4 regions of the Paenibacillus sp. FSL W8-0187 genome follow, and region 4 is predicted to be linked to each of the others. Evidence: riboswitches for the same ligand, from Rfam matches in the RefSeq annotation. Region 4 holds a riboswitch; each other region holds the start of a gene.

Region 1 (3,138 bases), 510 kb from region 4:
CGTCATACGCCTTGCCGCCGCTTCCGGATGAGCCGATAATCCGGCCTCCAGCATGTCCTCCAGACTAATCAGGCTCTCTCCACCCTCGAAGGAGGTATGGACCCGCTCCAGCGCACGCCGTATCGCCTCTGGCGAGGCATTCTCCACGCCGATATCCCCTTTGCGGGTAGCATCCGCTTCCGGGATAAAGGCATGCTTACAGCCGGGTACGCCCTGATCCACGATTTTGCGGATCCGCTCCCCTGCATGGTCAGGATCCGTTAATATAATGACGCCTCTGCGCTCCTGAGCAAGCGCTATGCGTTTCAGGATTTGCTTGTTGATCGCTGATCCGCCCGTTTCGATCGTATCCGCTTCTACGGCCCGTTTAATGGCAACGGTATCGTCTCTGCCTTCCACAACAATCACTTCTTTAATCATGCGTTTGTTCTCTTCCTTCCCAAGCAAAGCCACGCTTGTACAACTTTAGATTCCCAACCATCTTAGCTCTGTATACTCCGTTCTTAACAAAACAAAAGAAGAGGAAATACTCCCTCTTCTTCATCATTATATATTATAAGCTAAATAGTATAGCATTAGAATGGCATTGTAAATTGGAATTCATGCGTCTAGTTCAATTCAGGTTTAACCGGACCGATCACATAAACGGTGCGGCCGCTCTTCCGGCCGAAACTCGTGGCCGATTTGAGTGAATCATAATAAACATCGATTTTGTTGCCTTTGATGGCGCCGCCCGTATCTTCTGCACGACGGAAGCCAATGCCTTCGATATAGACCCACCATCCGATCGGGATGATATTAGGGTCAACGGCGATGGTGCGCCCTTCTGTAACGCGTGTGCCGGATGCAGTGCGTGTACCGATTCCTTGTTGCTCAGAAGAATACGCCGTCATCGACACATTGTTCAATACCTTGTTGTATTTAAAATCAACGCCTGCCCGAGAAACCACGTTGTTCTCAACAGCCTTGGCGGTTGTTACTTTCTTCGTGCCGGACAATTTGGCCGGTGTGGCTTTCACATCGGTGGCGGCCGCCTGAACAATGACGGGCTTCTCCACCTTTTTCGTGCCTACGGCAATAATTTTATCCTTCGTTCTGCGCTCGACTTTTTGGGAGACCTTCGTCTTCGAAACCAGCTTGCCATTGTGGTAGACCTTCTCATAATGGTTCACCATGAGACCGGACTCGCCCCGCTGAATTACGCGGTTATCCCCTCTTTCAAGCGATGGGTCGGCTGTTTTGATCACACGGAATTCCCGGTCTTCCGTCTCCTTAACTTTTTGTTTCGTGACGCGGACGACATGGATATTCATATTGCTGGTCAGCTTCGTGTTCTGTGCCGGTTGTACTATATCTTCACCCTGGATCGTAATACCAGCCTCTTTAAGTACATGATCAACCGTATCCTGGGATGTAAATATGGTTTTAGTTGTGCTGCCTACTGTAACTTTAACTGGAATTGCCCGTTCAATGATGATCCGATCTCCATCCTGGATCGCGCCGTTTAAAGGCATCGAAATCTGATCCTGAGGACTCAACGTGATCGCTTGCTCATCCAGCAATTCCTGCAGCAATGATCCACGTGTTTCTACTGTGGTGACACGACCATCGACGACAAGCTGAACCTCCTTGCCTGCCTGATCATGTACGACCAACGATATGAGAAGTGATACCGTAACGGCACCCATGGCACCGAGCAACATCAGTTGACGCAAATTGTCATGCTTCCATCTCAATGCGTAAGACATGCTGGATGATTGTGATTCATGGGTTTCTTCAGGTTGAAAAATGCCCACTATTCCATCCTCCTTCATAGTCCCGCCGTCTAGGTAAACGCATGAATGCATTTGACGTGACTATAGCAATTTTTCTCACAAGGCGCCCTGCTATCTATCTACACCCTGCGTCAATTCCCGTCATTTCGTCCATCTACCACCACCCCTTGTTTACCAAGAGTATGATGATCCCTTCTCCATTATTCAAAAATAAAAGAAAGCCAATGAAAGAGTACTAGAGGCTCTAACGTGGCTTCCTGATGATTAGAATCATGGAAATGGTATGCACGAGATTTCCCCTCTTATTTCGCTTACGGAGTTAGCTGTCGGGTTCGGACGTAAGAGAGACGCCCTAGATCCGGATACCCGCTCATGGCGAGATCCTTCAAATTCACCCCAAAGACCCGAAAAAGAAATCAAATACAGCTGCGTGCATTCAGACCAGTATGCACGGCGGTATCGGTTCCCCCGTTCTCCAGAATTTCGGAGATTAAGCGAGACGGTTCATGAAATATTCGGCTACGATCTGCACATCGCAGCTTCTTATCACTGAAAAGATGATATCCTGTTTACATGCAGGTTGTAAAGCAACATTCAACCACATTTTCTCATGTAAAAGGTTAAATTATTGTAATATTGACGCCTTTTCTGATTAAAAAACTTTAATTAATCGCGATTGCTCCCTTTTTCATCGCTTTTGCTCTCTTTTTCGTTAAATACCAAATCGTTCCAGTGCATTTTTGGTGGTAATTTGGGCCAATTCCTCATAAGACAACCCTCTAATCTCGGCTGCGGTCTCCGCCACCAATTTCACATAAGCGGTCTCATTTCGTTTCCCACGGAAGGGATGAGGCGTCAGGTAAGGGGAGTCCGTTTCGATCAATAATCGATCCAGCGGAACCTGCGCCAATACCTCTTTGGGCTGCTTTGCATTCTTGAAGGTAATCGGCCCGCCAAATGAAATATGGAATCCCATATCGAGACATATTTTGGCAGTTTCCCAGCTTCCGGAAAAGGAATGCATGACACCGCCCACTTCGGAGGCCTTTTCCTCCCGTAAAATTTTGATAATATCTTCATGCGCATCCCGATTATGAATGACAATCGGCATGTTCAGTTCCCGGGCAAGTCCGATCTGACGCCGAAGCACTCGGTGCTGCACTTCTTTCGGAGACGTATCCCAATGATAGTCCAGGCCGATCTCTCCAATAGCCACCACTTTCTCATGACTGCATAAAGAGGCGATCCAATCCAGGTCCTGATCCTCCATGGTAATCGCATCTACAGGATGCCAGCCCACTGCCGCATATATAAAATCATAAGTCTCTGCCAGTTTCATCGTAGTCGGGATCGTCTCCCGGTT
Region 2 (3,138 bases), 1.7 Mb from region 4:
AGCGTTGCATCCTGAGTCTGCTTGTTGACATAGGCGGAATGGGCGGACGGGACTGAGAAGGATGGCTCATAGGAGCGTAATTTCCCATGTTCGAAGGTGAAACGGTGCTCCAATCGGGAATCGCCAATCTTGGATTCCGGGTCCACATATCGAAGCCGGGGTTCCCCTTCCCGCGTAACCAGCTCAAGGCGCGACAGGTCATAGCCCGCTCGCTGGAGCCAAGGCTCCGCGAGCGCTTGCTTCTCGGCTAATGACATGCCGTCCTCGACGACAAGCAGCATCTGCCTTTGTACATCGCCCTTGTTCAGCTCAATCCGGTCATAGCTGGAGCGGGCGTAATCGTACGAGAAGCCGACGATGCCTGAATTTTGCATGTGCACGTCCACATTGAGGGCATCCCCTCCCGGTTCGCTGAAGCGAACGCGGTATACGTCATAGGGATATTTGGCTTCATAGGTTTTGTTGTATTCCGAAAGTTTCTTTTCCTTCGCCAGATATCCGTAAAGTTCCGATTTGGATTGATATGTAACCAATGTGTCATCCGTTTTTGCAGCCGTAAACTGCAAATGCTCCTGAGCAAAGCTTGAAGCCGCTTGCCGAGCCTGCTCCTTGGATATGATATTCGGAGATGCCATCTCGGTAGAATCCGGATTCGTCGACGGAAACACCTGAAATAATAGGAACAGAATCAGGCCGACTGCGGCAGGCGCGATGAGCTGTTTGAGATTGGGCTTCAGCTTCAAGGGCTCTCTTGCACGATTCATGAAATTCCTCCTCTAGGAAAGTTGATACTCCCACTGGTATTCGATATGCCTGATTAAGTACGCATAGAGTCAATATAACATAGTTATGAAAGTCATAAGCAGCTTATCCCAATATCCGGAATAATGAAACAAATCGATGAAAATGAATGAAAGGTTTCGAAAACGTTAGAGAACCCTATGCTTGTATTCTTGAATATGCCCAATTCGCGCTCTTTTAAAGATTTTTTGGGTGAAAAACGGCATTGGGTTACGTACCAGATTGCGTTATAATCACATCATGCTTCAAGGAACCGAATATTCCAGCCGAATTTCGTACTGAAAATGGGGGAACCATGTAATTGGGGTGAATTTCATTATTCCTAGAATAATGAATAGGGCGACCTGTGGAAATGCCCGAATCCGTCAGCTAACCTCGTAGGCTGCAGCACAGGAACCAGACCGTAAAGGGCACTGCGTTTTCCAGTGTCTTTTTTCTTGATTTTTTTTAAGAAGGTGACCGATTGAACTCTAAATTTAACTGGCTCAGGTTGTCTCCGCCGCAGATTCTCGTGCTTGGTTTTGCGGCTATTATCTTCATCGGGACGGCGCTGTTAATGCTGCCGATTTCCACAAGTACAGGTGAACCGCTTGAATTTATCGATGCCTTGTTCACTTCGACATCGGCAACATGTGTAACGGGTCTGGTTGTGGTGGATACAGGAACGACATTCAGTTCCTTCGGAGAAGTCGTGATTATGCTGCTGATTCAGATCGGCGGGCTCGGATTCATGACGATGGCTACTTTATTTGCCTTGGCTCTGAAAAGACGCATCTCGCTCAAGGATCGCCTCATTCTGCAAGAAGCGATGAATCAGTCCTCGATGGAAGGAATCGTAAGGCTGATTCGCAGAGTGTTGTTGTACTCCCTCATCATCGAGGCCTGTGGTGCCATCATTCTATCGATCCGCTGGGCGTTTGATATGCCGATCGGCCAGGCGATTTATTATGGCGTTTTTCATGCAGTCACGATGTTTAACAACGCCGGTTTTGATTTGTTTGGTGATTTTCGGAGTTTGACCGGGTATGTCTACGATCCTGTAGTCAACATAGTCGTGATGTTTTTGATTGTCTCAGGTGGGATTGGTTTTATCGTATTATCCGATCTGATTGATTTCCGAAAACAGCGGAGACTTTCCTTGCACTCCAAAGTGGTGCTCACCATGACGGCTACCTTGCTGCTGGTTGGATTTATCGTCATTCTTATATTTGAATTCACCAATCCGAGGACGCTCGGCTCTCTGAATTGGGGCGGAAAATTCTTCGGTGCGTTATTCCAGTCCGTAACGCCGCGTACAGCTGGCGCGAATACTATAGATATTACGGGGCTTCGACAGGCCACGCAATTTTTTATCGTGATTCTGATGTTTATCGGAGCATCCCCAGGGTCAACCGGTGGCGGTATCAAAACAACAACCTTCACCATTATGGTGGGGGCGGTTATCGCCATGATGCGCGGGCGTGAAGACATCGTCATGTTCCGTTATCGCCTGGCCCAGGAGCGGGTGCTCAAGGCACTGACCATTGCATTATTGGCACTGCTGCTCGTTCTAATCGTATCGATGATTCTGTCAACGACAGAGGAAGGGAGCTTCCTGGAGATCCTATTCGAAACGACATCCGCCTTCGGTACGGTGGGTCTCTCCATGGGTTTAACGCCTGAACTGACGGGATTCGGGAAGATTTTGATCAGTATTACGATGTTTGCAGGGCGATTGGGGCCTTTGACGCTTGCTTATGCACTGGGGCCAAAAAAGGGTAAAGAATTATATCGTCATCCGGAAGGCAAAATGATTATTGGATAAGGAGTACAGGAGAGACATGAAACCAAAGCAATTTGCAATCATCGGTTTGGGACGATTTGGCGCCAGCCTGGCGCTTGAACTGATGGAACAGGGATATGAGGTGCTCGGCATCGACCGCAGTGAAGAGGTTGTCGAGGATATGAGCGAACTGCTGACGCACACGGTGGTGGCGGATGCTACGGACGAAGAGGTGCTTAAATCGCTCGGTATCCGTAACTTCGACTGCGGGATTGTGGCGATCGGGAACGATATTCAGATGAGCATCTTATCCGCCATCTTGTTAAAAGAGCTTGGTGTCGCCATGGTCGTTGCTAAGGCGATTTCAGTGCTGCACGGCCGGGCGCTGGAGAAGCTGGGCGTGGACCGGGTGATCTTTCCGGAAAGGGATATGGGGATCCGGGTAGCTCACCAACTTGTCACGCCCAACCTGCTCGACTATATCGAATTATCCAAGGACTATCTGATTGTGGAGATGACGGTCACGGACTGCATGGACGGAAAAACGCTTAGCGAGCTCAATACGAGGGTTCGCT
Region 3 (3,138 bases), 1.0 Mb from region 4:
GATAAGGCGAGTGCAGCGTCACCAGCCGGATGTCCGGCTGCCACTTCTTCCATTTTTCCTGGAAGGCCGCCTCGTCCTCCCGCTCGAACGGCACGTACACCGCGATAATTTGTCCTGCTCCCAGTGATTTGGCATAATTCAGCGAGTTCTCCACCACATGCGTGATTCCAGCCACAGGAAGAATAATAACATTTCCCTCAATCGGCTTAACCGGCTCACAGGTCGTAATTCGCAGCTGGTCTGCTACGGCCTCATAATGTTTGTGGATTCGTGTGAAGATCCAAATGATCAGCGGCAGGAAAATCAAGACGGTCCACACTTGGGCGAATTTCGTGAAAAAGAAGATCATCGTCACGATAAAGCTAATGCATGCGCCGGTGGTATTAATGATCAGCTTGACGATCCATCCTTCGGGCTTTTCGCGAATCCACTTCACCATCATCCCTGTTTGGGAGAGGGTAAAAGGGATAAACACGCCGACGGCATACAGAGGAATCAGATGCTCGGTTTTGCCTTCGAAAGTCAGCAGCAACAGAATGGAGAAGAACCCAAGTATGATAATCCCGTTTGAATATCCCAGACGGTCCCCCCGGACGGTGAACATTCGGGGAATAAATTTATCCTTCGCCAGATTAACGGCAAGCAGCGGGAAGGCGGAATATCCCGTGTTGGCGGCCAGGATCAGAATGAGAGCCGTTGTTCCTTGGATAAAGTAATAAAAAACGTTTCGTCCAAAGGTATGCTCGGCAATCTGGGAAACGACAGTGACTTGCTCGCTGGGGCTAACCCCATAGTAATAGGCCAGGAATACGATGCCCGAAAATAACATTGCCAGCAAGGATCCCATCGCGACCAAGGTTTTGGCCGCATTATTCGGAGCGGGATCCTTGAAGTTCGGGATGGCGTTAGAAATGGCTTCAACGCCGGTCAGGGCAGAGCTGCCCGAGGCAAATGCCCGCAGGAGCAGGAACAAGCTGAGACCGGCGACAGGCGTGCCGATCGGCGTGTGAAGCTCTGGTGACGCATGGCCTGTAGCTATGTTGAATATTCCGACGCCAATCAGGATAAAAAGCGCCAGTACAAACAAGTAAACCGGATAAGCCAATATGGTGGCCGACTCCGTAACCCCTCTTAAATTGAGTACGGTCAAACATAGAACGAACACGATGGAGATGGGCAGATTGTAGGCATGCAGTTCCGGAAAAGCAGACGTGATCGCGTCCGTCCCCGCCGATACGCTGACCGCAACCGTCAGGATGTAGTCGACCAGCAGGGAGCCGCCAGCGACCAATCCTGGATACATGCCTAAATTCCGTTTGGAAACCATGTAGGCTCCGCCGCCATGCGGATATGAGAAAATAATTTGTCTATATGATAGGATAAGTGCCAGCAATAAGACCAGGACCCCGACGGCAATCGGTATGGAATACCAATAGGCAGCCGCGCCAACGGTCATCAAGACGATCAGAATTTGTTCAGGTCCATAGGCCACGGACGACAAGGCGTCGGATGAAAGGATGGCCAGCGCTTTGGTTTTGTTCAGCTTTTGCTCGCCCAATTCCGTTGATTTAAGGGGTCTTCCGATGAGGAATCGTTTGATAGAAGATAACATGTTTTTCACCGCCGATTAAGAATAGGTACATGATGGGAACTGCTTGAAGTGAGTTCAATCGGTGTGCCTCATGTGCTGGACATATGGGCTATCTCCATTCCAATATTGATTTTTTGCCAAACAAAAAACACAGGTTAGAACCCTGTGTTTGATCACAAGTTCACAACCCTCTCCATCAACGCTGACGAGGTTAGCTGTCGGATTCGGGCGGTGAGAGTCGCCCTACCTGATAATAGTCGCGGCGTAAGTACGCGCTGCATCAGGATTCACCCCATAGTATGGTTGACAGATCCTATTGGTATCCATCCATACGTGTGGTTCCCCCGCTTTCCCAATTGGAAATTAAGCGAATGTCATGTGAATATGAAGAATGATTTCGAAGCTGAATAGTATATTACGCCTGCTCAAATCTTTTGTAAAACACCCTCCAACGAAGAATAAAGCAGAATTATTTATAAAAAATGACAGATAAGCGCTTACATAAATATGTGGCTTTGACAGGCTTTGTTTTTTGCATGTTTGCTATAGAAAGCATGATTTTCTATGATGCGTAAGGGCAAGTAGCTCAGATGTGATGCGATAGACGCCGGATACAAACAAATTCGCCATGCCGGTCTCGGGGGAGGAGACATGGGCATGGCGAATTTTTTGGGAGTGGTCCATGATTTGGCAAGGAAGAGAAAGGGTCTGGGTTCCTCTTCGTTGCTCTTGATAGGAATATACCCGGAAGGAAGTAGAGTGAAACACCCGCTCAGAAAAAAATGTAAGACTTTACTGGAGCCCTGATTTTCTTTTAAGATAAGGGGATATGATTCAGCGTGTACAAGGGGGAATGGACGAAATGACTCAAGCGATGATTCATCAGGAGAATGGTGTGTTTCCGGCGGTATGTCCGTTGGATTGTCCCGATACTTGCGGTTTGCTGCTGCATAAAGAGAATGGAAAAATCGTGAAGGTTACCGGCAATCCGGATCATCCGATGACGCAGGGAGCCATCTGTAATAAAGTCCGCAATATGGCACATCGGGTGTATCATCCCGAGCGCGTGCTTTATCCGCTGCGGAGGGTAGGGCCCAAGGGTGAGGGGGCTTTCGAGCGGATCAGCTGGGATGAAGCGATTCAGGAGATTACCGGGCGCTACAAGAAGCTGATCAAGGAATATGGCTCCGAGAGCATTCTACCATACAGCTTTTACGGCAATATGGGGATATTGAGCGTGGACGGTATGGATCGGAGATTCTTCAACAGGCTGGGCGCCAGCCGCCTGAAGCAGTCGATCTGTAATTCCGCAGGCACTGCGGGCTGGAAATCCGTGATGGGGTTTAATGGAGGCACCGTCCCGGAGGAAACCGTTCATGCCGATGTCATCATTGTCTGGGGCGGTAATATCGTCAGCACCAATATGCACCAAGTAGTGCTGGCAGAGAAAGCACGCAAGGCCGGTGCCAAGGTCATTGTGATTGATGTTCATAAGAACCAGACCGGGCAATGGTCGGATTGGTTCATTCCGCTGTTTCCGGGCACGG
Region 4 (3,138 bases):
TTAGTATCATGTTGGTGCAGCCCAGCTCATGCAGCCTCTCCTGTTCAACCCGGTTGTTGGCTATGGCCACAAACGAAATGCGCTTAAAGATCAGCTGGCGGATAAATTCTTCCCCGGCCTTGTTCGGTGCGGATACCAGGATAAACTCCTGCGATTTCTCCATCTTTTGTTCTCCTCCTAAGTTCGGAAAGAGAAGACAACAACAAAGAAGCCTGTGGAAAGAGAAGAACTCTTCCCGCAGGCTCCTTAATAGGACACGGTGAAATACACCGTGGCCCAAGTCCACGACAATCGTTGCCTCTCTCGATACGCTTACGAGGTTAGCTGACGGATTCGGGCGTGAGAGTCGCCCTACCCATAGACCGTTATCTTGTCCATGGGATTCACCCCTGAGAGATAGATTCATCTCCCGACTGGTTCCCCCGTTCCTTTTCCATTCAAGGACTCAGCGAAAATTGAAAACGAGTAGCATGTTATTCTATTAGCCATTGACTAAACATCCAGGTCCGGCAAAACAACACAGCATCAGGTTCGAGCGGTGAGAGTCGCATCATCCTGCAATTTCAGCGAAGGCCCATGGCGCCTTCGCCCGAGATTCGATCCATAAAAGAGCCTGATGCAGCTCTCACACTGCCTGTAGGCCTTCATGAAACGGTTGCCTGCATGCCTGTCGCTGGTGTCCGTCAATTCATAGTTCGTATCATACGTCTGGCCCTGCAGGAAGTAAATGTGAGCAAAAACACATGTGGCGTTATGTCGAACAGGAACTGACCAGTATTGCTTCATTATCTCCCGAATACTACTCTATACTATGTATTTCTCTTGTTTTCTTGTATTTACCGCAATCTATCGAGATACCGAGATTTTGCCATGATAATCGATGACACGACTGAATGTACACGTTTTCTTACACGGTTTTCATCGATTTTCGGAATATATCCGTCCCATATGATCATTTACTTTTAGTTTCCTCCGGCGTATGATTCATCCATCTATTCGAAACATTCGTTATACGCTGAGCTCCCGACAGATGGGGAGACGGGGGAACCAAAATCGCCAATGGAGCTTCTATTGGTGAATGGGGTGAATCCGCAGTGCCTAGATGGTCAGGCACTGCGGTAGGGTGCTCTCAAGCCCGAATCCGTCAGCTAACCTCGTAGGCGCGTTTTGAGAGAGAACACCACCCGAGCCTTAAGCGGAAGCGGCCACTGGAACAGGGCCTCTAACGACAAAAAGGCCTGGAGAGCGGGGGATCTCTGCTCACCAGGCCTTTTCACCGTGCATATAACATTCCTATAAAGGAGCGTAGATCATGACGAAATTCATCGAGGCTGCACTGACATCCGTTATCGAAACCGAAGTTCCCGCATTAAGTGTAGAGCCCATCCGCCATATGGAGATATTTCGTTTCGACCAGGGCTCGGCTGAACGCTTTATCCCCTGGAGCAAACGAGATTGGAACTGCGGTTTGTTCAAAATCAGCTGCAAAGACGCGGCCGGTTATGCCGAATATGCGCTGCCAAGCAACAGGGAATTCACGGATCTAGTCCGCTGGGCAGCCGTCTTTACGAGGCTGAAAGGCATGACCGTGACCGAGGCCGTTCGCTATGCCCAGAAGCAGCACCAGTGGGGATCCGCCCGGATGCAGCTCGCCGTATCGGCGCTCGCCGATCTGGAGACCAATCGGCAACAGCACATCACCCGTAAGCGGTTAGGCAGCTTGCCGCTGGAGCGTTCCTTCCTGATGGACTGCTCGGAGGCGTATTATTTCTTCTAGGACAGTAGCTAGAGAGCTACCGTCCTCGCTTCGCTTTCAATTGATTATTTTCCCCCTCTCACTTGAACATATTTTTGAGCACCATCATCAGGTTGGCCGGCTTCTCCGCCAGCCGCCGCGTAAAATACGGGTACCACATCGTTCCGTAGGGCATATAACACCGAATGCGGTAGCCGTCCTGTGCAAGCGCTGCCTGATCGTTCATCCGCAGCCCGTACAGCATCTGAAACTCAAATTCCTGTTTGTCTATGTGACTCTGCTCGGCAAACACCTTCACCCAGTCGATGATGTTGTCATCATGCGAAGCAATCGCAACGTAGGCACCCTGATCAAAATGCATTTTGATCAATTTCTTATAGTTGTCAATGACCTCCCGCTTTTGCTGAAAAGCGATGGTTCCCGGCTCTTTGTACGCCCCCTTCACGAGCCGCAGATTAACACCGGCATTGATTAAATTCTTGACGTCCTCCTCCGTACGGAACAAGTAGGCCTGCATCACGGTCCCCACATTGGTCAGCCCCTCCTTATGGAGCCGCAGCGTCATGTCTATCGTCGCCTGGGTATACGGCGAATCCTCCATATCCAGACGAACGAAGTTACGGTGCTCTTTCGCCTTTTTCGCCACCAGCTTGATATTCTCGTAAGCCTTCTCGGGGTCCAGTGCCATGCCCATCTGCGTCGGCTTCAGCGAAACGTTCGATTTCACTCCCCGCTTGGCAATCCCTTCTACAAGCTTCAAATACTCCTCCCGGTACCCGGCCGCTTCGTCCAGCGTCGTGATACCCTCCCCCAAATGATCGAGCGTGACGAGAATGCCCTTCTCATTCAGCCTCTCAATTTCATCCAGCGCCTCGCCCAAGGTATCGCCGGCTATGAATCTGCCCGCCAGTTTTCGGCCGTACTTGATCGACAACCACTTCACGAATTTATTACCGGACACCGTCAGGATCACTTTACGGTAAAGTTCGGTTCCGTCCATGCGAGCTCCCCCTTTGCAAAAGGCAAACCAAAATGCACTCTATCTTAACTCATATGCAAAAATCATGACGGCATGCAGAAAGACATACATATCTAACATCGAGCTTTTCACCAAGAGATTCTAAACACCCCACCATGACGCATTCAGCAGCTGGACCATAAACCTAAAGCTCCGAATCATATCATGTTAAGGAGGGGCCTTCCATGCGAGTACCTTTTCGGAATGAACCATTTCTGGACTTCAACAACGAGTTGAACAACAAGTTATACGATGCTGCGCTATCCGCGGTCGAAGCCGAACTCGGCAAGACGTACCCTCTGGTTATCGGCGGTGCCCAAATCCATACGGAGCGTACCCTAAAGTCGGTCAATCCGTCCCGTAA

The links. A riboswitch is a leader RNA that binds a small molecule or an ion and turns the genes downstream of it on or off. The one in region 4 is predicted to bind cyclic di-AMP.
Region 1: it holds a riboswitch for cyclic di-AMP, as region 4 does, so the genes downstream of both, MKY48_RS00140 (3D domain-containing protein) here and MKY48_RS02395 (hypothetical protein) in region 4, are expected to answer to the same signal.
Region 2: it holds a riboswitch for cyclic di-AMP, as region 4 does, so the genes downstream of both, MKY48_RS28495 (TrkH family potassium uptake protein) here and MKY48_RS02395 (hypothetical protein) in region 4, are expected to answer to the same signal.
Region 3: it holds a riboswitch for cyclic di-AMP, as region 4 does, so the genes downstream of both, MKY48_RS31440 (APC family permease) here and MKY48_RS02395 (hypothetical protein) in region 4, are expected to answer to the same signal.

What each region holds. Positions count from the first base shown of each region.
Region 1 is NZ_CP150206.1:28,820-31,957, reverse strand. It holds gene rnmV (ribonuclease M5) at 1-420, opposite strand, end outside; gene MKY48_RS00140 (3D domain-containing protein) at 609-1,796, opposite strand; cyclic di-AMP (ydaO/yuaA leader) riboswitch at 2,068-2,282, opposite strand; gene MKY48_RS00135 (TatD family hydrolase) at 2,488-3,138, opposite strand, start outside.
Region 2 is NZ_CP150206.1:6,277,483-6,280,620, reverse strand. It holds gene MKY48_RS28500 (CPBP family intramembrane glutamic endopeptidase) at 1-764, opposite strand, end outside; cyclic di-AMP (ydaO/yuaA leader) riboswitch at 1,056-1,200, shown strand; gene MKY48_RS28495 (TrkH family potassium uptake protein) at 1,265-2,605, shown strand; gene MKY48_RS28490 (TrkA family potassium uptake protein) at 2,622-3,138, shown strand, end outside.
Region 3 is NZ_CP150206.1:6,934,128-6,937,265, reverse strand. It holds gene MKY48_RS31440 (APC family permease) at 1-1,612, opposite strand, end outside; cyclic di-AMP (ydaO/yuaA leader) riboswitch at 1,776-1,971, opposite strand; gene MKY48_RS31435 (molybdopterin oxidoreductase family protein) at 2,454-3,138, shown strand, end outside.
Region 4 is NZ_CP150206.1:539,296-542,433, reverse strand. It holds gene MKY48_RS02400 (hypothetical protein) at 1-163, opposite strand, end outside; cyclic di-AMP (ydaO/yuaA leader) riboswitch at 294-461, opposite strand; cyclic di-AMP (ydaO/yuaA leader) riboswitch at 1,004-1,179, shown strand; gene MKY48_RS02395 (hypothetical protein) at 1,313-1,777, shown strand; gene MKY48_RS02390 (proline dehydrogenase family protein) at 1,836-2,756, opposite strand; gene pruA (L-glutamate gamma-semialdehyde dehydrogenase) at 2,960-3,138, shown strand, end outside.